2 regions of the Pseudoalteromonas sp. S2721 genome follow, and region 1 is predicted to be linked to the other one. Evidence: predicted binding sites of a transcription regulator. Region 1 holds the regulator's gene; the other holds the start of a gene.
What was found. Region 1 encodes MetJ, which represses methionine synthesis genes. Its sites were predicted from a motif close to TAGACGTCTAGACGTCTA; they were not measured.
Positions count from the first base shown of each region.

Region 1 (8,192 bases):
TTTCGCTCAGCCAAATTAGTGCGTAGGTTTTGATACCAGCTATTTTCTGCAGTGCCCGCATATTTGTTTGCACTGATCAAATGACAGTTAAGTTCAACAAAGTCAGGGTATAACTGACTGAACGCCTCACTGGCAGTGATATCAATCACCACTTTGTGCTCATAATCTAGTTCATTGATACGTGCTAATAATTCAGCTTTGTCGTAGCTTTGCGCTTCGTTATGCCACTGCTCTTGCCATGTTTCGGTATTTAAACCACTGGCACTAAAAAGCATTTGTTTAGAGCGTAAAAGAGCAACTACTTTTACTTTGTACTGAGCAGATAAACGCGCAAACTGAGCTTGTAGTTGCGATAAGAACACTTCGCCTACATTACCAAGTCCAGCAACGATAATGGCCAACTCTTGACCTTTGTTTACCAGCTTGTCATGTAGAAGAGTTAAAACATCACTATCAATTGCCTGATCGTTTAAGATCAACACATAGTTATCGTCTTGTTGTACAAAACGAGGATGAATACTTTGCTCTTTTAAAAGCGCTGTGGCTTGCTCTGTTAGCGCAGATACATCAGCTGTTGGGGCAACTACTGCACAACCACTTAAATTTGACTCGACAATATTTGCACGGCCCGCTAAGTGGCTGACAACTTGGTGAGTGCTTTGACCTGGCACTAATAAGTAAGTATCGCCCTCTTTAGTAAAGTGATGCAGGCTGTGTTGAATTAACTGACTAAGCTCACCGACTTCACCACTGCTTAGTTTATCAACCCGTAATAAATCGATGTTATCTAAGGTCGTAATAAAACGTTTTGCTTTACTATAACCTTCTTTTACTACCTCGGTTGGCGTTGCATCACAATCAAAGCTACTTCTTACCACTAATTTAATTTCTGAGTCTTTTAACGGCGACAAGGTTTTTGCATGCAATACTGGGTTACCTAAACGCGCTAATAAGTTAGCTTGCTCGCGGCATACTTTGGCGTACTTAACCGCATTTTTAACTTTACGAGGGTCAGTACTAAATACCCCTTGTGTATCTGTCCAGATAGACACTTGCTTGGCAAAAGTATAACTCGCTAACAAAGTGGCACTGTAATCACTGCCATTACGGCCTAATGTCACCGTATTACCTTGGCAATCTGCAGCTATAAAACCCGTTACTACGTTGATATGTGTTCTGCTAATCGCATCACTGCATTGCTGTTGGTTTTTTTGATGTAAAAGCTGGCCACCATTTAGAGTAAATAGCTGTCTTGCATCAACATCTTGCGAATCGACACCTAACTGATTTAGATAAGCAGCCAATAACCGCGCCGACCACACTTCACCATGAGCAAGTAAAGGGGCTTCAAGTAACTGCTGCTGACTAATTAATTCATTTAATACAGCAAGTTCATCTTTTAACTGTGCCAACGCCTGTTGTTTATTCTGACCTGTAAGTAGCTGCTCAATAAGCGCACGTTGATTGTTATCAATAAGCAATAGAATATCGCTAACAGCTTGGCTATCTTGCTGCTGGTAACTTTGCCAAAGCTTTACCAGGGTATCGGTTGTTTTACCCGATGCCGACACAACGACGCAATCGCCCTGCTCAGTATTAGCAAGAACGATGTTCGCTACCGCATGATAACGATCTGCCGAGCTTAAGCTTGAGCCACCAAATTTATGAACAATATTTACCATTTTTCTACCACAATGCCGTATGTGCTGGCGTTAACTTAAATGACGCGTTTTGTTGTGTATCTTGCTGTGCTTGCTTAGCTTCAGCTTTTGTAACTTGCAGTCCTTGACCTGGCTTAACTAAATTGAAAACACGGTCTAAATCAGCAATGAGATCTTTTACGTCTTCAATGCCTACAGAAATACGGATCAAGGTATCGCCCACACCAGCTTCAAGACGTGCTTTAGGCTCCATGCCTGCGTGGGTCATTGTTGCAGGGTGACAAATCAAACTTTCTACCCCACCTAACGACTCAGCAAGGCTAAAGTCTTTAAGGCTTGTTAAAAACGCAGCAGCATCGTTGATGTCGCCTTTAATATCAAAGCTCACCATGCCACCAAAACCGCGTTGCTGTGCTTTAGCAAGCTCATGTTGTGGGTGAGAAGCAAGGCCAGGGTAATAAACTTGGCTCACATAAGGAGAGCTTTCTAAATACTCAGCAATGGCAAAGGCATTTTCTTGGTGCTGCTTTAGGCGTACATTTAAAGTACGTAAACCACGAAGCGTTAAGTAGCTGTCAAATGGTGCACCAGTAATACCGATATTATTCGCCCACCAAGCAAGCTCGTCGCCTAGCTCTTGCGTTGCAGCAATCACTGCACCGCCCACTACATCAGAGTGACCATTGATGTATTTAGTGGTTGAGTGCACAACAATATCAACACCAAACTCAATTGGGTTTTGTAATGCAGGTGATAAGAAGGTGTTATCAGCCGCAACCAAAGCACCACACTGCTTAGCAATACTAGTGATTGCTTTAATATCTGTTAAACGCAAGATTGGGTTACTTGGCGTTTCAATCCAAATCAACTTAGGTTTAATCGCTAAAATTTCTTGGAGATTTTCAGATTTAGTTAAATCCAAAACTTTTAGTTTTAACAGGCCACGCTTTTCAAGCGAGGTGAATAAACGATAACTACCGCCATAACAGTCATGTGGGATCACTAACGTGTCGTCACTGTTTAACAGCTGAGTGGCTAAATGCACAGCAGACATACCTGTTGCAGTGATAATACCTTTAGCACCACCTTCAAGCTCAGCTAAGGTTTCAGCTAAGATATCGCGATTTGGATTACCGCTGCGACCATAGTCATACTGGCGCTTAGTATCAAAATCAGCAAACGAATAGGTGGTTGATAAGTATAAAGGAGGCACAACCGCACCATGATGTTTATCGGCTTCAATGCCGTGACGAACAGCAATCGTCGCTTTATTTTTTTCGCTCATTTCATCACCTATTCTTTAATTGGATGTTTAGACGTCTAAAAGGTTAGATGATCAAATATGAGAAGTCAAAGCATTTATCGCTTACACATAGAAGTTTATACATTTACACCACTAGATGGCTAAATAACTAGTATTTGACTATCTTTTTTAAAGAGATAGAATTTCCGCATCTTGCGCTGTGAATAAGGCGTAAATCACTGACAACCGAGGCAACGAAACAACTTATGGCTAAATGGAACGGTGAATACATTCACCCATATGCAGAACACGGTAAAAAATCAGAACAAGTAAAAAAGATTACCGTATCAATCCCACTTAACGTATTAAAAGTATTAACTGACGAGCGTACACGCCGCCAGATCAATAACCTGCGTCATGCGACGAACAGTGAGTTATTGTGTGAAGCTTTCTTACATGCTTTTACAGGTCAACCATTACCAAATGATGACGACCTACGTAAAGACAACCCTGAAAAGGTACCTGAAGAAGTTAAAAGAATTATGCAAGAAATGGGATTAGATATCCCAGTGCTTGATTCAGAATAAGTATTTCGGCCATCGGATCACCGCCGATAATCGCAGATATAAAAAAACTCAGCCTAGGCTGAGTTTTTTATTGAGCGTTATACCTAAGGCTAATTAAGTTTAACGCATGTAATCTTCTGGCATATCAATTTGCGCCACACCCGATTCTACTGCCGCTTCAGCAACAGCACGTGCAATACGTGGTAATAAACGCGGATCCATAGGCTTAGGAATGATGTACTCGGCACCAAACTCAAGTGACTCAACGCCAGCCGCTTTTAATACTTCACTTGGTACAGGCTCTTTCGCGATGCCACGAATAGCATGAACTGCAGCAATTTTCATTTCATCATTAATTGCCGTTGCACGAACATCTAACGCGCCACGGAAAATGAATGGGAAACAAAGCACGTTATTTACTTGGTTAGGGAAATCTGAACGACCCGTTGCCATAATTAAATCGTTACGCGCGCTGTGTGCAACTTCTGGAGCAATCTCAGGATCTGGGTTTGAACATGCAAACACAACTGGCTTATCTGCCATCAGCTTAAGATCATCTGCAGTTAACAGGTTAGGACCTGATACACCAACGAATACATCGGCATCAGCAATTACATCTTGTAATGTACGCTTATCGGTATTGTTAGCAAATAATTGCTTATACTCGTTTAAGTCATCACGACGTGTATGGATCACACCTTTACGGTCAAGCATATAAATGTGTTCACGCAGTGCGCCACACTTAATTAAAAGCTCCATACAAGCAACTGCAGCAGCACCAGCACCTAAACATACGATGATAGCATCTTCGATATCTTTGCCTTGCACTTCAAGGGCGTTAAGCATACCAGCAGCTGTAACAATAGCGGTACCATGTTGGTCATCGTGGAAAACTGGAATATCACAGCGCTCAATAAGCGCTTTTTCGATCTCAAAACACTCAGGCGCTTTAATATCTTCAAGGTTGATACCACCAAACGTATCAGCGATGTTAGCAACCGTATTAATGAAATCTTCTGTTGTGCGGTGTTTAACTTCAATATCAATTGAATCAAGACCAGCAAAACGTTTGAATAGTAACGCTTTACCTTCCATTACAGGTTTTGATGCAAGCGGACCTAAGTTACCTAAACCTAAAATTGCGGTACCGTTTGAAATAACTGCAACCATGTTGCCTTTGCCTGTGTATTTATAGGCATTTGCTGGATCAGCAGCAATTTCACGGACTGGTTCAGCCACACCTGGGCTATAAGCTAAAGCGAGATCGTTAACCGTTTCGGCTGGCTTGGTTAGTTCAACACTAATTTTACCTGGAACGGGGTGAGCGTGGTAATGTAATGCTTGTTCACGAAAATCTGACATAACGCGATAGTATCCTGCAAAAAGTTAAAAAGTGAGAGAGCTTGCATCAGTACGATACCTGTAATGTATAAAAATTCCAAGTATTATCAGGTCTATCCTGTTATATGCTATATCGCTTAATTTTAAAGGATTTCCCAACAATTTCTGTGCATAGTTGCGATTAATCAGACATAAAAATTCACCTATTTATGACCTTTTAAGCACGTGTTTTTGTATTTTATACGCACGTACACTGCAAATAGCCGAAATTAGCCCAAAACAGCCATTTCAACGAAGTTCACAGCATTTACTCACAAAGTTATTTAAATTTATTATTTTTAATAACTTTTATGAAAGTTTATACAAAAAAGAATATAGCCAAGGGGTGGCACTTTGTCTGCAAAATTAGCGACATAATGGGCATAACAGCTAGAAATAGTTATGCAAGATACATAAGTGAAGATGATAAGTAAGTGGCAGAGTTAATAATGAGTTTTGTGAATTTTAGGCATAAAAAAAGCACCCTAAGGTGCTTTTTTTAACTAAACAGCAGAGATTACTTCTTGCTGCTAAGTGCACCGAAGCGCTTGTTGAAACGATCAACACGGCCGCCAGTGTCTAAAATCTTTTGCTTACCAGTGTAAAACGGGTGACACTCAGAACATACGTCTAAGTGGATGTCTTTACAAAGAGTTGAGCTAGTTTCGAATTTGTTACCACATGAACAAGTTGCAGTGATAGCTTCGTACTTAGGGTGAATACCTTCTTTCATAGGGAACCTCTAGTTAAGGCCGTATCGCTCTCCAAACCCGAAGTCTGGCACCATACGCAGTTAATACAATTAATAGGCCGCGTATTTTATAGCTCAAGTGACCTTGCGACAAGCTTTAAATGCATCTTTCGCTAAAAAAATAATCAAGTGGGCTGTTGTTCAGTATTTGTTGGTAGGTTTTTAACAGTAATTTTAGTACATTATCTTTCTATCTTTGTTTCAGTTGAGTTGTTATGCACTTTGTAGAAGTTGCCATAAAAGTCCCTTTACAGCGTACCTTCGATTATAAAGTTGAACAGCTGCTGCATAGCCCTGAGTTAAGGCCAGGTATGCGGGTTCGCGTGCCATTTGGTAGTCAAAAAAAGGTCGCGGTGGTCCTGGCATTAAAAACATCAACAGATGTACCTGCTGACAAAATAAAGCCGATTATCGATATCATAGACGAGACCCCAGTTTTATCGGCTCAGCATTTAGCACTTCTGAAATTTACTGCTCGCTACTACTGTTACCCATTGGGCGAGACCATTCATACGGCACTTCCGGCTGCATTAAGGCAAGGCGAATGCCCAGATAAAACCAGCATTAACATGGTTGAGCTAACCGATAAAGGTGCAAAGCTGCCGTCGCTGAAAGCAAAAACCCAGTTAAGTTTATTAAAACAGCTAGCCGAATCGGGCAAATCATCAGTTACAGAATTAAAAGCACTCGGATTTACCAAAAAAACCATCGACAGTCTGCTCGATAAAGAACTGATCACTCAATTTATTGAACATGATAACCAATGGCAGCAACGCGCGCCGACTGTTGGTAGCAAGCCGGTGCTTAATAAAGAGCAAGCTGTTGCCTGCACCAGCATTAACCAAGCTCGTGGCTTTACCAGCTTTTTGCTTGAAGGGGTTACCGGAAGTGGTAAAACCGAAGTGTATTTGCAATGCCTAGAAGAAGTGCTAAAAAAAGGTCAGCAAGCCTTAGTATTAGTGCCTGAAATTGGCTTAACACCCCAAACTGTCAACCGTTTTCGTCGTCGCTTTCCTGATACCCCGATTATGCTATGGCACTCAGCATTGACAGATAACGAACGCTTACAAACTTGGCGTTTTTGTGAAAAAGGCAGCTGCGCTATAGTGATCGGCACACGTTCGAGTATTTTCTTGCCCTTTTTATCTCTTGGCATGATTATCGTTGATGAAGAGCACGACAGCTCGTTTAAGCAACAAGATACACTACGCTATCATGCTAGAGACCTAGCCGCTTATAGAGCATACCAACATAATATTCCGCTCGTTTTGGGTAGTGCCACACCGGCACTTGAGACCTTACATAAAGCAATTAATAACAAATACCAGCTGTTGAGCCTTACTGAGCGAGCTCAAACCAGCACCGATAACCAGTTTCAATTAATGGATATGAAAGGCCAGCCTGAGCAGGCAGGGATTGCCCATGCCAGCCTTGCCTATATGCGTCAGCATTTAGAACGTGGAAAGCAAGTGATGGTATTTTTAAACCGCCGTGGTTTTTCGCCTACCCTTATATGCCATGAGTGCGGTTGGCTAAGTGAGTGCTCACGTTGTAGCACCAGTGCAACCTTTCATAAAGCCATTGGCCAGATGATTTGTCACCACTGTGGTGAACAACATCAGGTGCCCCACCAATGCCCTGATTGCGGCAGTACGCAGATTTTTCCAAATGGCAAAGGCACTGAACAAATCGAAGAGTTTTTAACACAAACCTTCCCTGACATTCCGATTAGTCGTATCGACCGAGATTCAACACGTCGTAAAGGCAGCTTAGAAAAAGCCCTTGATGATATTAACCAAGGCGGTGCGCGTATCTTAGTTGGCACGCAAATGTTGGCAAAAGGCCACCATTTTGCCGATGTTAGTCTTGTTTTAATCCTAGATGTCGACAGTGGATTATATTCTTGTGACTTTCGTGCCACAGAGCATTTAGCGCAACTTGTTACGCAAGTGGCAGGCCGTGCTGGTCGCAGTGGTGAACCTGGGCAAGTATTATTGCAAACTCACTTTCCTGAGCACCCGTTACTGCAAGACTTAGTTAATAATGGTTACCAAGATTTTGCCCGTTACGCACTCACAGAGCGAGAAGACGCGCAACTTCCGCCAATCACAAATATGGCTATGGTTCGTGCCGAAGGACATAACATAAATCAAGTGATGGATTTTTTAACTGATTTGGTTCCTGTCCAGAACGTATCTGGTATACAATTGCTCGGTCCGATACCTGCACCACTGGAACGTGTAGCAGGTAAATATCGCTTTCAGTTACATATTCAGGCGCAGGAACGCTCCCACTTACACCAATATTTAGCGCAAATGGTCGACTATATAAGTACCAGTAAATTAGCGCAAAAGGTGCGTTGGAGCTTAGATGTTGATCCTATAGATATGATTTAAAGGCCAATTAAGAGTCATGGCACAACACGATTACATAAATAAAAAACCAGCAAATCGAAATAATAAAAAACAAGCCCCGGCGAAAAAGCCCTTCCCTATTATTCTTGTTTTAATTGCGCTTATCTTAGTAGGCGGGTTTGGTTACGGCCTATGGTATATCAAACATAATGCTGATCCTGAGTTAGTAGAGCGGCA
Region 1 is NZ_PNCZ01000006.1:48,130-56,321, reverse strand. Features, by position in the region: gene metL (bifunctional aspartate kinase/homoserine dehydrogenase II) at 1-1,682, opposite strand, end outside; gene metB (cystathionine gamma-synthase) at 1,687-2,946, opposite strand; gene metJ (met regulon transcriptional regulator MetJ) at 3,171-3,491, shown strand; gene CWC02_RS01830 (malic enzyme-like NAD(P)-binding protein) at 3,591-4,832, opposite strand; gene rpmE (50S ribosomal protein L31) at 5,368-5,583, opposite strand; gene priA (primosomal protein N') at 5,817-7,997, shown strand; gene CWC02_RS01815 (SPOR domain-containing protein) at 8,014-8,192, shown strand, end outside.

Region 2 (8,192 bases), on a different contig from region 1:
CCCCTAATTAGGGGCATTGATTAGAGCTTGTTTATCCAGTTATTACTGAAATACTTTTTCGACATCAAGTACTTTAATATTTTTTGCTGGTATTGCGAGCTTATAGTCTGCAATGACTTTATCTTCAGCAACAAGTTCTGCTGGTTTTTCAGCGTTATACACCATTGGTGATGTTTGCTCTGAAGCTAAGCGTTTTTGCATATCTTTGCCATCACCAGTAATAAACACATAGTGGATATTCTCTGTTTGCAGGTTATCGCGAATAACACGGTTAACATCATCAAGGGTTAGCTTTTCAAGCTTGCCGCGCACATAGTCAACAAAGCTCTCAGTGTTATAGAACTCACTATCAAGGGCATAACCTAATTGGCGGTCTTGGCTTGCAACCATTTGTGGCACAAAGTTAATTAAGAAGTTACGAGTCGCTTCAAAATCTTCTTTGCTGATGCCATTTTTAATTAGCTTATCAAGTTCAAATAATGCCGTACGTGTTGCAAAGTGCGCATCGTTATTAGAACGAAGCGGACGTAACCATACTTGGAAAATTTGCTCGGAACGGCCTAAGTTAGCATCTGGTTTAGTTTGGAACATACCACGCGGGAAGTACTCAATGTATGCATAGTCACCATAGTTCATACCACGGGTTTGACGAATACGCTGATACAAGAAGCTGTTTGAGCTGCGGTGTTCGCCAAAGTAAGAGCGCACTAACCAAAGCGCAGTCCAGTCATCACTGCTACGAATTGTATCGATTGGGAAACCAAATGACACTGCGGTAGATTGCGCTGATTTTTCAACAATCGTTGCATGATGACCTTTTAGCACTGGCGCATCAGGGATCGTTAAGCGGCTTTCTTTACCTTGTGGAAGCGATGTTAAATCTTTCAGCATAGTCGATTTAACATCACTCGGGATCGCACCAATTAGACCCACTGTTAACTTAGATTGGGTAAACTGATTAGCATAAAATGCTTTTACATCGTCAAGTGTCAGTGCTTCAAGGTCTGATAAATCACCATAGTTATAGCTTTCATACGGGTGGCCTTTATAAAGTTGATGATAAAGCACTTCTTTACCTAGCTCTTCGTCATTAGATGCTTTAAGGCCTGCTTTAATGCTATCAATAAGCTCTTTTTTCAGGCGTTTAAAATCATCTTCTCTAAAGCCTGGGTTTAACATCTGGTCGCTAACAAGTGCATACCACTGCGCAGCATTATCTTTATGTACACGACCACGTAAAGAAATCATCTCTTTATCGATTTGATAGCCAAAGCTTCCCGCTAGTGGATATAGCGCTTTTTGAATATCTTTGTAGCTCATCGTTTCTGAGCCACCTTGCGCTAGCATTGCAGCTGTTAATGCCGCTAAGCCTTTTTTGCCTTGGGGATCAGCCGCTGCACCGGTATTGAATAACCAGTTCACATCAACCAATGGTGAGCTATTTGTTTTATCAAGTACTTTAAAGTGACGCTCTGTTGGGGCTTGCTCAATACTGGCAACTGCCGCATTTAAATCAACTTCTTGCTCAAAACCAGCCACTTTATCAAGCGCCGACATTGTCACCGTGGTACGGCTTGAATCAACAAAGTACTTGTTTGCTACCGTTTTGATATCCTCAGGCGTGATGCTATCAGCCGTGGCATAAAGTTGGTTAATCACCTCTGGGTCGCGCTCAAAGTGCATGTAGCTTGCAAGTGTTGAAGCGATTGACTGCGATGAATCTAAGCCATTAATAAAGCTATATTTTAGGTTTGATTTTAAATCAGCTAACTTTTGCGCATCTACTAACTCAGTACGCGCTTGTGCATAGGTACGGTTAATCGCATCACGGGCTTTAGCAAGGTCCGCTTCGTTCTCTACTTTTACAAAAACATGTAATAAACCTGGATCTTTAGTATCTGGGTTATAGGTAAACATTTGGCTGGCAATTTGTTTATCAACAACAAGTTCTTGATAAAGTGCCGAATTATTAGAGAAATACAGCTGTGAGATCAAATCAAGAGCGGCACGGTCCTTTTGAGTAGGATCCCATGCCGTGCCTTTGTATGACACAAGCAACCAGTGGCCTGGTAAACCATCATTTTTCTCATGTACATATTTTGCTGTTTTTTGCTTTGGCTCAACAGGAATGTCTGCTTGGTAATCGCCTTTTTTCCAGTTACCCCAATGCTTTTTCACCATCGCCATGGTTTCTTGTGGATCAACATCACCAACAATGACTAAAGATACATATTCTGGTTTATAAAATTTAGCGAAAAACTCTTTACCGTACGCCATTTGATCAGGCATAGCTTCAATGTCTTCGAAAAAGCCCATTGTAGTGTGCTTATACGTATGCTTTTCGAATGCTTCGTTACGAACTGCAGAAAGTAACTTACGAATTGGGCTAGCATTATTCTTTAAATACTCACCTTTTACAGTCAGCGCTTCGGTGCGGAACTGCTCTTCGCTGTATGTCAGGTTTTGGAAAATATCAGCTTCGATTTCAAGTACTTTATCTAAGTGCTCTTTTGAGAAGTTTAAGTGATAGTTCGTGTAATCGTTGGTCGTATACGCGCGATTATCAACACCCGAGTTCTTTAAAATATCTGAATACACATCTTGCGGGAATTTTTCAGAGCCTTTAAACATCATATGCTCAAAGAAGTGGGCAAAACCGGTTTTACCTGCTTCAACTTCATTACGTGAACCAACCGATACCGGAATTTGCAGTGACACAACATCTGGGTAATCCGTTTTAACGACCATCACGCGAAGGCCGTTTTCAAGCTCTTCTAATAGGTAATCTTGGCTAAATACACGGTTATCACCTTGGCTGACTCGCTGCTCAATTTCGACTTCTTTAACCATAGTTGACTGTGAGTTACTTGCGCAGCCACTCAGCGCCAGTGTTACAGCAACACTGGTTGCTAATAATCTAAATTTCATAATGTTCCCTTATTAGTTATTTTTCTCATAATCATTGCTGCTTGATTATGCATCAAAGCGCTAGAAAATATGAGGGTCAGAGCAACAATTTATGTAAACAGGTGTGTCAATTTAACTAAACGCTCAGCTTTAAACTTGAGTAAAATTCATAGTCATTGAAAAACTTTCATGAAAAAAATCTATCTAGACGTCTAAATGGCTGCTATATTATTTGTCATAAACATTAGCACGAGCTGGAATGAGGATTATGGCTTTATCATTACAAGAAAAAATTGAAGACACCAACCAAGGCGTCTACCTGATCGGTACCACACCTCCAAAGTCAGGGACTGATAAAGCACAGCTTGAAACCATTGCCCAAAAGCTACTTGGTCGTTTACACGAAATTGAATACGATGGCGTGATTATTTACGACATTCAAGATGAAAGTAGCCGCATTGCAAAGCCGCGTCCTTTCCCATTTAAAGAAACAGTGGATCCACGTGAATACAGTCAATTACTGCGCAGCTTGTCACAACTAGATGTGATCACATACAAAAGCGTAGCGCAACGAGGTGAAGCTGAATTTACCGAATGGCTAAACGAAACACGTAACGACTTCGAATTAAAAAACTTAGTGTTAGTGGGTAGTCCATCATCTCATGGCGATATCAAACTAAGCCTTCCTGATGCATATAAAACGCTTGCAAAGCAAAGCAGTGATGTGTTTTTAGGTGGCGTTACCATTGCCGAACGTCACGCTAGCAAACGCAATGAACATGAGCGTTTAGTTGAAAAAACAGCACAAGGTTGTAAGTTTTTCATCTCACAAGCCGTTTACAATGCCCAAGCAACGATTGATTTGATCACCAGCTATGCGCGTAGCTGTAAAGCACAAGGCACAACACCAAAACGCATTATTCTAACGTTTACCCCTTGTGGTGGTGAAAAAACCTTAGACTTTATGGAGTGGTTAGGAATTTCGGTACCAGAAGCAACTAAGTATCGCATGTTAGATTCTGCAAATACATTGAGTGAATCAGTGCGTATTTGCCGTGAGAATCTCGATTTAATTTTACAAAGCTGTGCGCATTTAGATGTACCGCTAGGTTTAAATATTGAGAGCTTAACTAACCGTAAAGAAGAAATTGATGCGTCAATTAACCTTTACCGTCTACTTAAAGCAACCATGGAATTAAACCTAGCTGAAAAGCAAATAGCTTAGCGGGCAAGTTTAGAGGCTTGCTTTTTCTCATACATATCTTCATCAGCCCGCTTTAATAGCTCAGCAAATGTTTCTTTAGGTTGAGCTACAATACCTGAGCCTATACTCAAATTAAGTTCAGGTATTGCCATATGTTTAAGGTTTTCTTTAAACGCTTCATTAAGTTTGTAGCTAATCGCTTCGATACAGTCGTTACTTTTCACTTGCAGAACCGCAATAAATTCATCTCCTCCTAAGCGGCCAATAATATCAGCCTCTCGTAGATATTGCTTCAATGTATCAGCCAGACATATCAGTGCTTTATCTCCTACTTCGTGACCATGCTTATCATTGAGTGGTTTAAAGTTATCTATATCGATAAACAAACAACAGATATTAAAGCCCAACCGGGCGGCAAGATTTAATTTATGTTGGCAAAGTAAATTGAGTGCGCGGCGATTATAAATATTTGTGAGGGGGTCTAGCATCGCAATTTCACGCATTTGGGTGAAATTATCAAGTAGAGCTAAATCATCTTCCACCATATCCCTAAGCTGTTCGATGAGTTCTAAAAGACTATGCTGATAATCAGTTTTCTTAAAATCCATTACACAAAAAGTACCAAACGGTTCCCCGTTCGGCCAAGTTATAGGCACACCTAAATAGGATTCAACGCCATCGACAGTAAGTGGACAATCATCCCATTGATTATCTAGACTAACTTGTGGAATGTATAAAGGAGCCATATCTTTTAATACCTTTTTGCAAAAGATATTGTCGTCAATGGCTAACTCGATTCCAGCATGGTAAGGGTTTTCTCGTTGTTCGCTAGAAACAATTATGCGGTATGCTTCATCTGTCTTATGAACAATAAAGCCTGCAGGCGCTGAGAATAACTCGGTCATTAAATCGACTGTTTTTTGCCATTTTTGCAAAGAAAACTGGTTGTCAGGCTGACAAAATGACCATTTATTAACTTCTAACATACTACACACTTATTTTAGTCAGTGGATAGTATAAATATACGTCACTTTTTACGGTGTCTCATACTTTTTTGACCCAAAATACGCTTTTTATCTCGCGAGCGACGAGCTTTATTAGTGTTTTTTCTTATATTTTTAGGCTCTTTCGTTAAATCTGGCTCATACCCCGGTAACCACTGAGGAGTAAGTCTGGTGCCCAGTAAAATGTCTATTTCATCTAATAACCATTGTTCATCAATGCTAACTAGCGACAAAGCTAACCCTTTTTCGCCAGCACGACCTGTACGACCTATTCGATGCACATAATCTTCAGCCACATAAGGTAGCTCATAGTTAATGACATATTTTAAAGAGGCAATATCAAGGCCGCGAGCGGCCACATCCGTCGCGACTAATACCCGAGTTACACCAGATTTAAAGTTTTGTAATGCTTTATCTCGCGCCCCTTGGCTTTTATCACCATGAATTGATTCGGTTTTTAAGCCATCTTTACACATTTCTTTAGCAAGCACATCAGCGGTTTGTTTAGTACGAGTGAATATAAGTACTTGCTGCCAATTTTTCATGCCAATCATATGTGATACCAGCTCGCGTTTACGGTCTTCATCAACCGCATAAACTAGCTGCTCAACTTCAACCGCTGCTGAGTTGCGTTTATTCACTTCAACTAATTTAGGATCATTTAATAACTGCTTACTAAGTTTAAAGATGCTGTCGTCAAATGTGGCTGAAAAAAGTAAGGTTTGGCGTTCTTTTGGCATATGACGCAAGATACGTTTTATCTCGTCAATAAACCCCATATCAAGCATGCGATCAGCTTCATCAAATACCAAAGCATTAATACTAGAAAGTTTAATACTGCCTTTGATCAGATGATCAAGTAAACGCCCCGGAGTTGCAACAACAACCTGCGCCCCTTTTATGGCTTTAATTTGTGGTCCAATACTAGCGCCGCCATAAGCCAGTGCCGCTTTTATTTCAGTATGCGCAGCATAACGCTCTACACTTGCAAAAACTTGCTGTGCGAGCTCTCGGGTTGGCGTTAAAATTAGGACTTTAACAGCATCAGGGAGTACTTCAGCAGATAACAAATTGTGCAGTAGTGGTAAAACAAAGGCAGCAGTTTTACCCGTACCAGTTTGTGCGCTGCCCATTACATCTGCACCCGCTAAAATAAGTGGGATGGTTTGCGCTTGAATTGCTGTGGGTGTGTGATAATTCTCTTCTTGCAAGGCTGTTAGCAATGCAGGTGCAAGATTTAACTCTGAAAAGGTCGCTACTGACATAGTCTGAAGTATATTTAGCTATAAAAACGCTATTGTACGCGGAACATCAGCAACAAAAAAGGCGCAATAAGCGCCCTTTGTCGTAATTGTAAAGATTACGCCGGTTTAAGTGACTCTTTCCGGTGATTATAAAAACTAATTAGGTCATCAACCGTTGTTTGGCAATAATCACGAATGCCAGATACAAGCATGTGCTTTTCACCCGCCCCTACTTTTTCGCCATTTTCTAACAGGTTGAAGCGAAGCGTAATTTTTCCGCGTTTGCCAGTAAACTCAAAATCAGGCTCAGCAAACTCTAATTCAGGTGCACTGATATCAAGGCGGTCAAGGTTAATCAACATTGATTCGTAAATCACCATTGGGCGGGCTGGGTTGATCATCACATCTTGCTTGCCCATTAATGGAATGATGACATGTGGGAAGGTAGTACCAGAAAACTCAACATAGTTTTTTATTAAGCTATTTGTTAACTCAGGACATTGGCTAACAGCCCCTTCACGCTTTACTTTTAGCATCACTTTTTCGCCATCGGTGATAGCAAACTCATCAGCACCTTCAGGAAAAGTCAGCTTTGAATTTTCATCAACCATACCGGCAAAAGTGAACTCCATTTTTTCACTAATACCATAGCGGTTTAAAACCAGCGAAAAAAGTAAATCGCCCGGCACACAAAACTTTTTAGCATCTTTATCGTGTAACGGATTGAAATCATCCGCCACTAACTTAGCAAAGCGACAGCCTTGCTCGCGTGAGATAGAAACGTAATCAGCATGCTGCTGATAATAAGGACTTAACATATTTGTTCACTGCTTAAACTACTTATAACCTATCTATACTATCAGAAAAAAAGCAAACAGAGGTCGAATCTGTTGAGTATCATTTTCTATATTAACTTTGTGAAAAACTAATTACTTTCAGAGCGCGCACCAAATTGTATCAATTTGTACGAAACAATTAACAAATAAGCGTGAATAGTAAAAACTAATAGCGCATTTATATAGTGAAAAATTATTACATAAAAACAAATATAAATTCACTTTATCTTTTAAAACAACAAGCTAATAAAGATCTGAACGAGGCACTACAAAAAACTCTGAAACACAAGCTTTAATGTAAGGCAATTTGTAGCTAATGAAATAAATGAGGTATGATAAGCGCGCTTTTTTATCATGAAATAACTCATATAGACTGCATAAATAATAATGATAATAAGCGGTAAATAAATGAATACTCACTATGATTTTGAATGGTTTCATCTGTTTTTAATGGTAAATATTGCTTTGAAATTTAGACGACCAATCGCTCAGGGACTTGGTTAAATGATAAACCGATTAAGCTGGGCGGCTCTGCTTTTTAGTTTTTGCTGCTACTCTCAAGCTGAAGATAAAGCTGAACAGGTCTTTTTTAAAGTTTCACCAACAGTCTGTGTGACAGAAGCAAAACAAAAAGCCTGCGAGTTTAATGTGCAAGTTCATTTTCGAGTTGCTCCTTATGAAGAACTTTGTTTAGAAGTAACCCAACGCCCTCATTACACTCAGTGCTACACGCAAACAGGATTAATAGCCAAACAGTTTTTAATCAAAACAGAATACCCTCTTACCGTTAAGTTAATTAACCCTTTGAGCAGCAACGTTGTTAAACAGCAGCGTCTCTCAATAGTTAGCTATGAAGCCAAAGATTACCGTATAAAGCGGCGCTTTGGCTGGAGTTTATGATGCAGCATATTTTTTTAATTGAAGATGATGTGAAACTAGCCAATTTAATTCAAACATTTTTATTAAAACACGGCTATACCATTGATGTATTTAATAC
Region 2 is NZ_PNCZ01000007.1:21,155-29,346, forward strand. Features, by position in the region: gene CWC02_RS02920 (sensor domain-containing diguanylate cyclase) at 1-7, shown strand, start outside; gene CWC02_RS02925 (M16 family metallopeptidase) at 43-2,928, opposite strand; gene CWC02_RS02930 (methylenetetrahydrofolate reductase) at 3,176-4,132, shown strand; gene CWC02_RS02935 (sensor domain-containing diguanylate cyclase) at 4,129-5,097, opposite strand; gene CWC02_RS02940 (DEAD/DEAH box helicase) at 5,139-6,380, opposite strand; gene CWC02_RS02945 (DUF3581 domain-containing protein) at 6,476-7,177, opposite strand; gene CWC02_RS02950 (DUF3019 domain-containing protein) at 7,700-8,095, shown strand; gene CWC02_RS02955 (response regulator transcription factor) at 8,092-8,192, shown strand, end outside.
Region 2: a site for MetJ is predicted at 3,113-3,130, ahead of CWC02_RS02930 (methylenetetrahydrofolate reductase). Genes of this name have one in related genera too.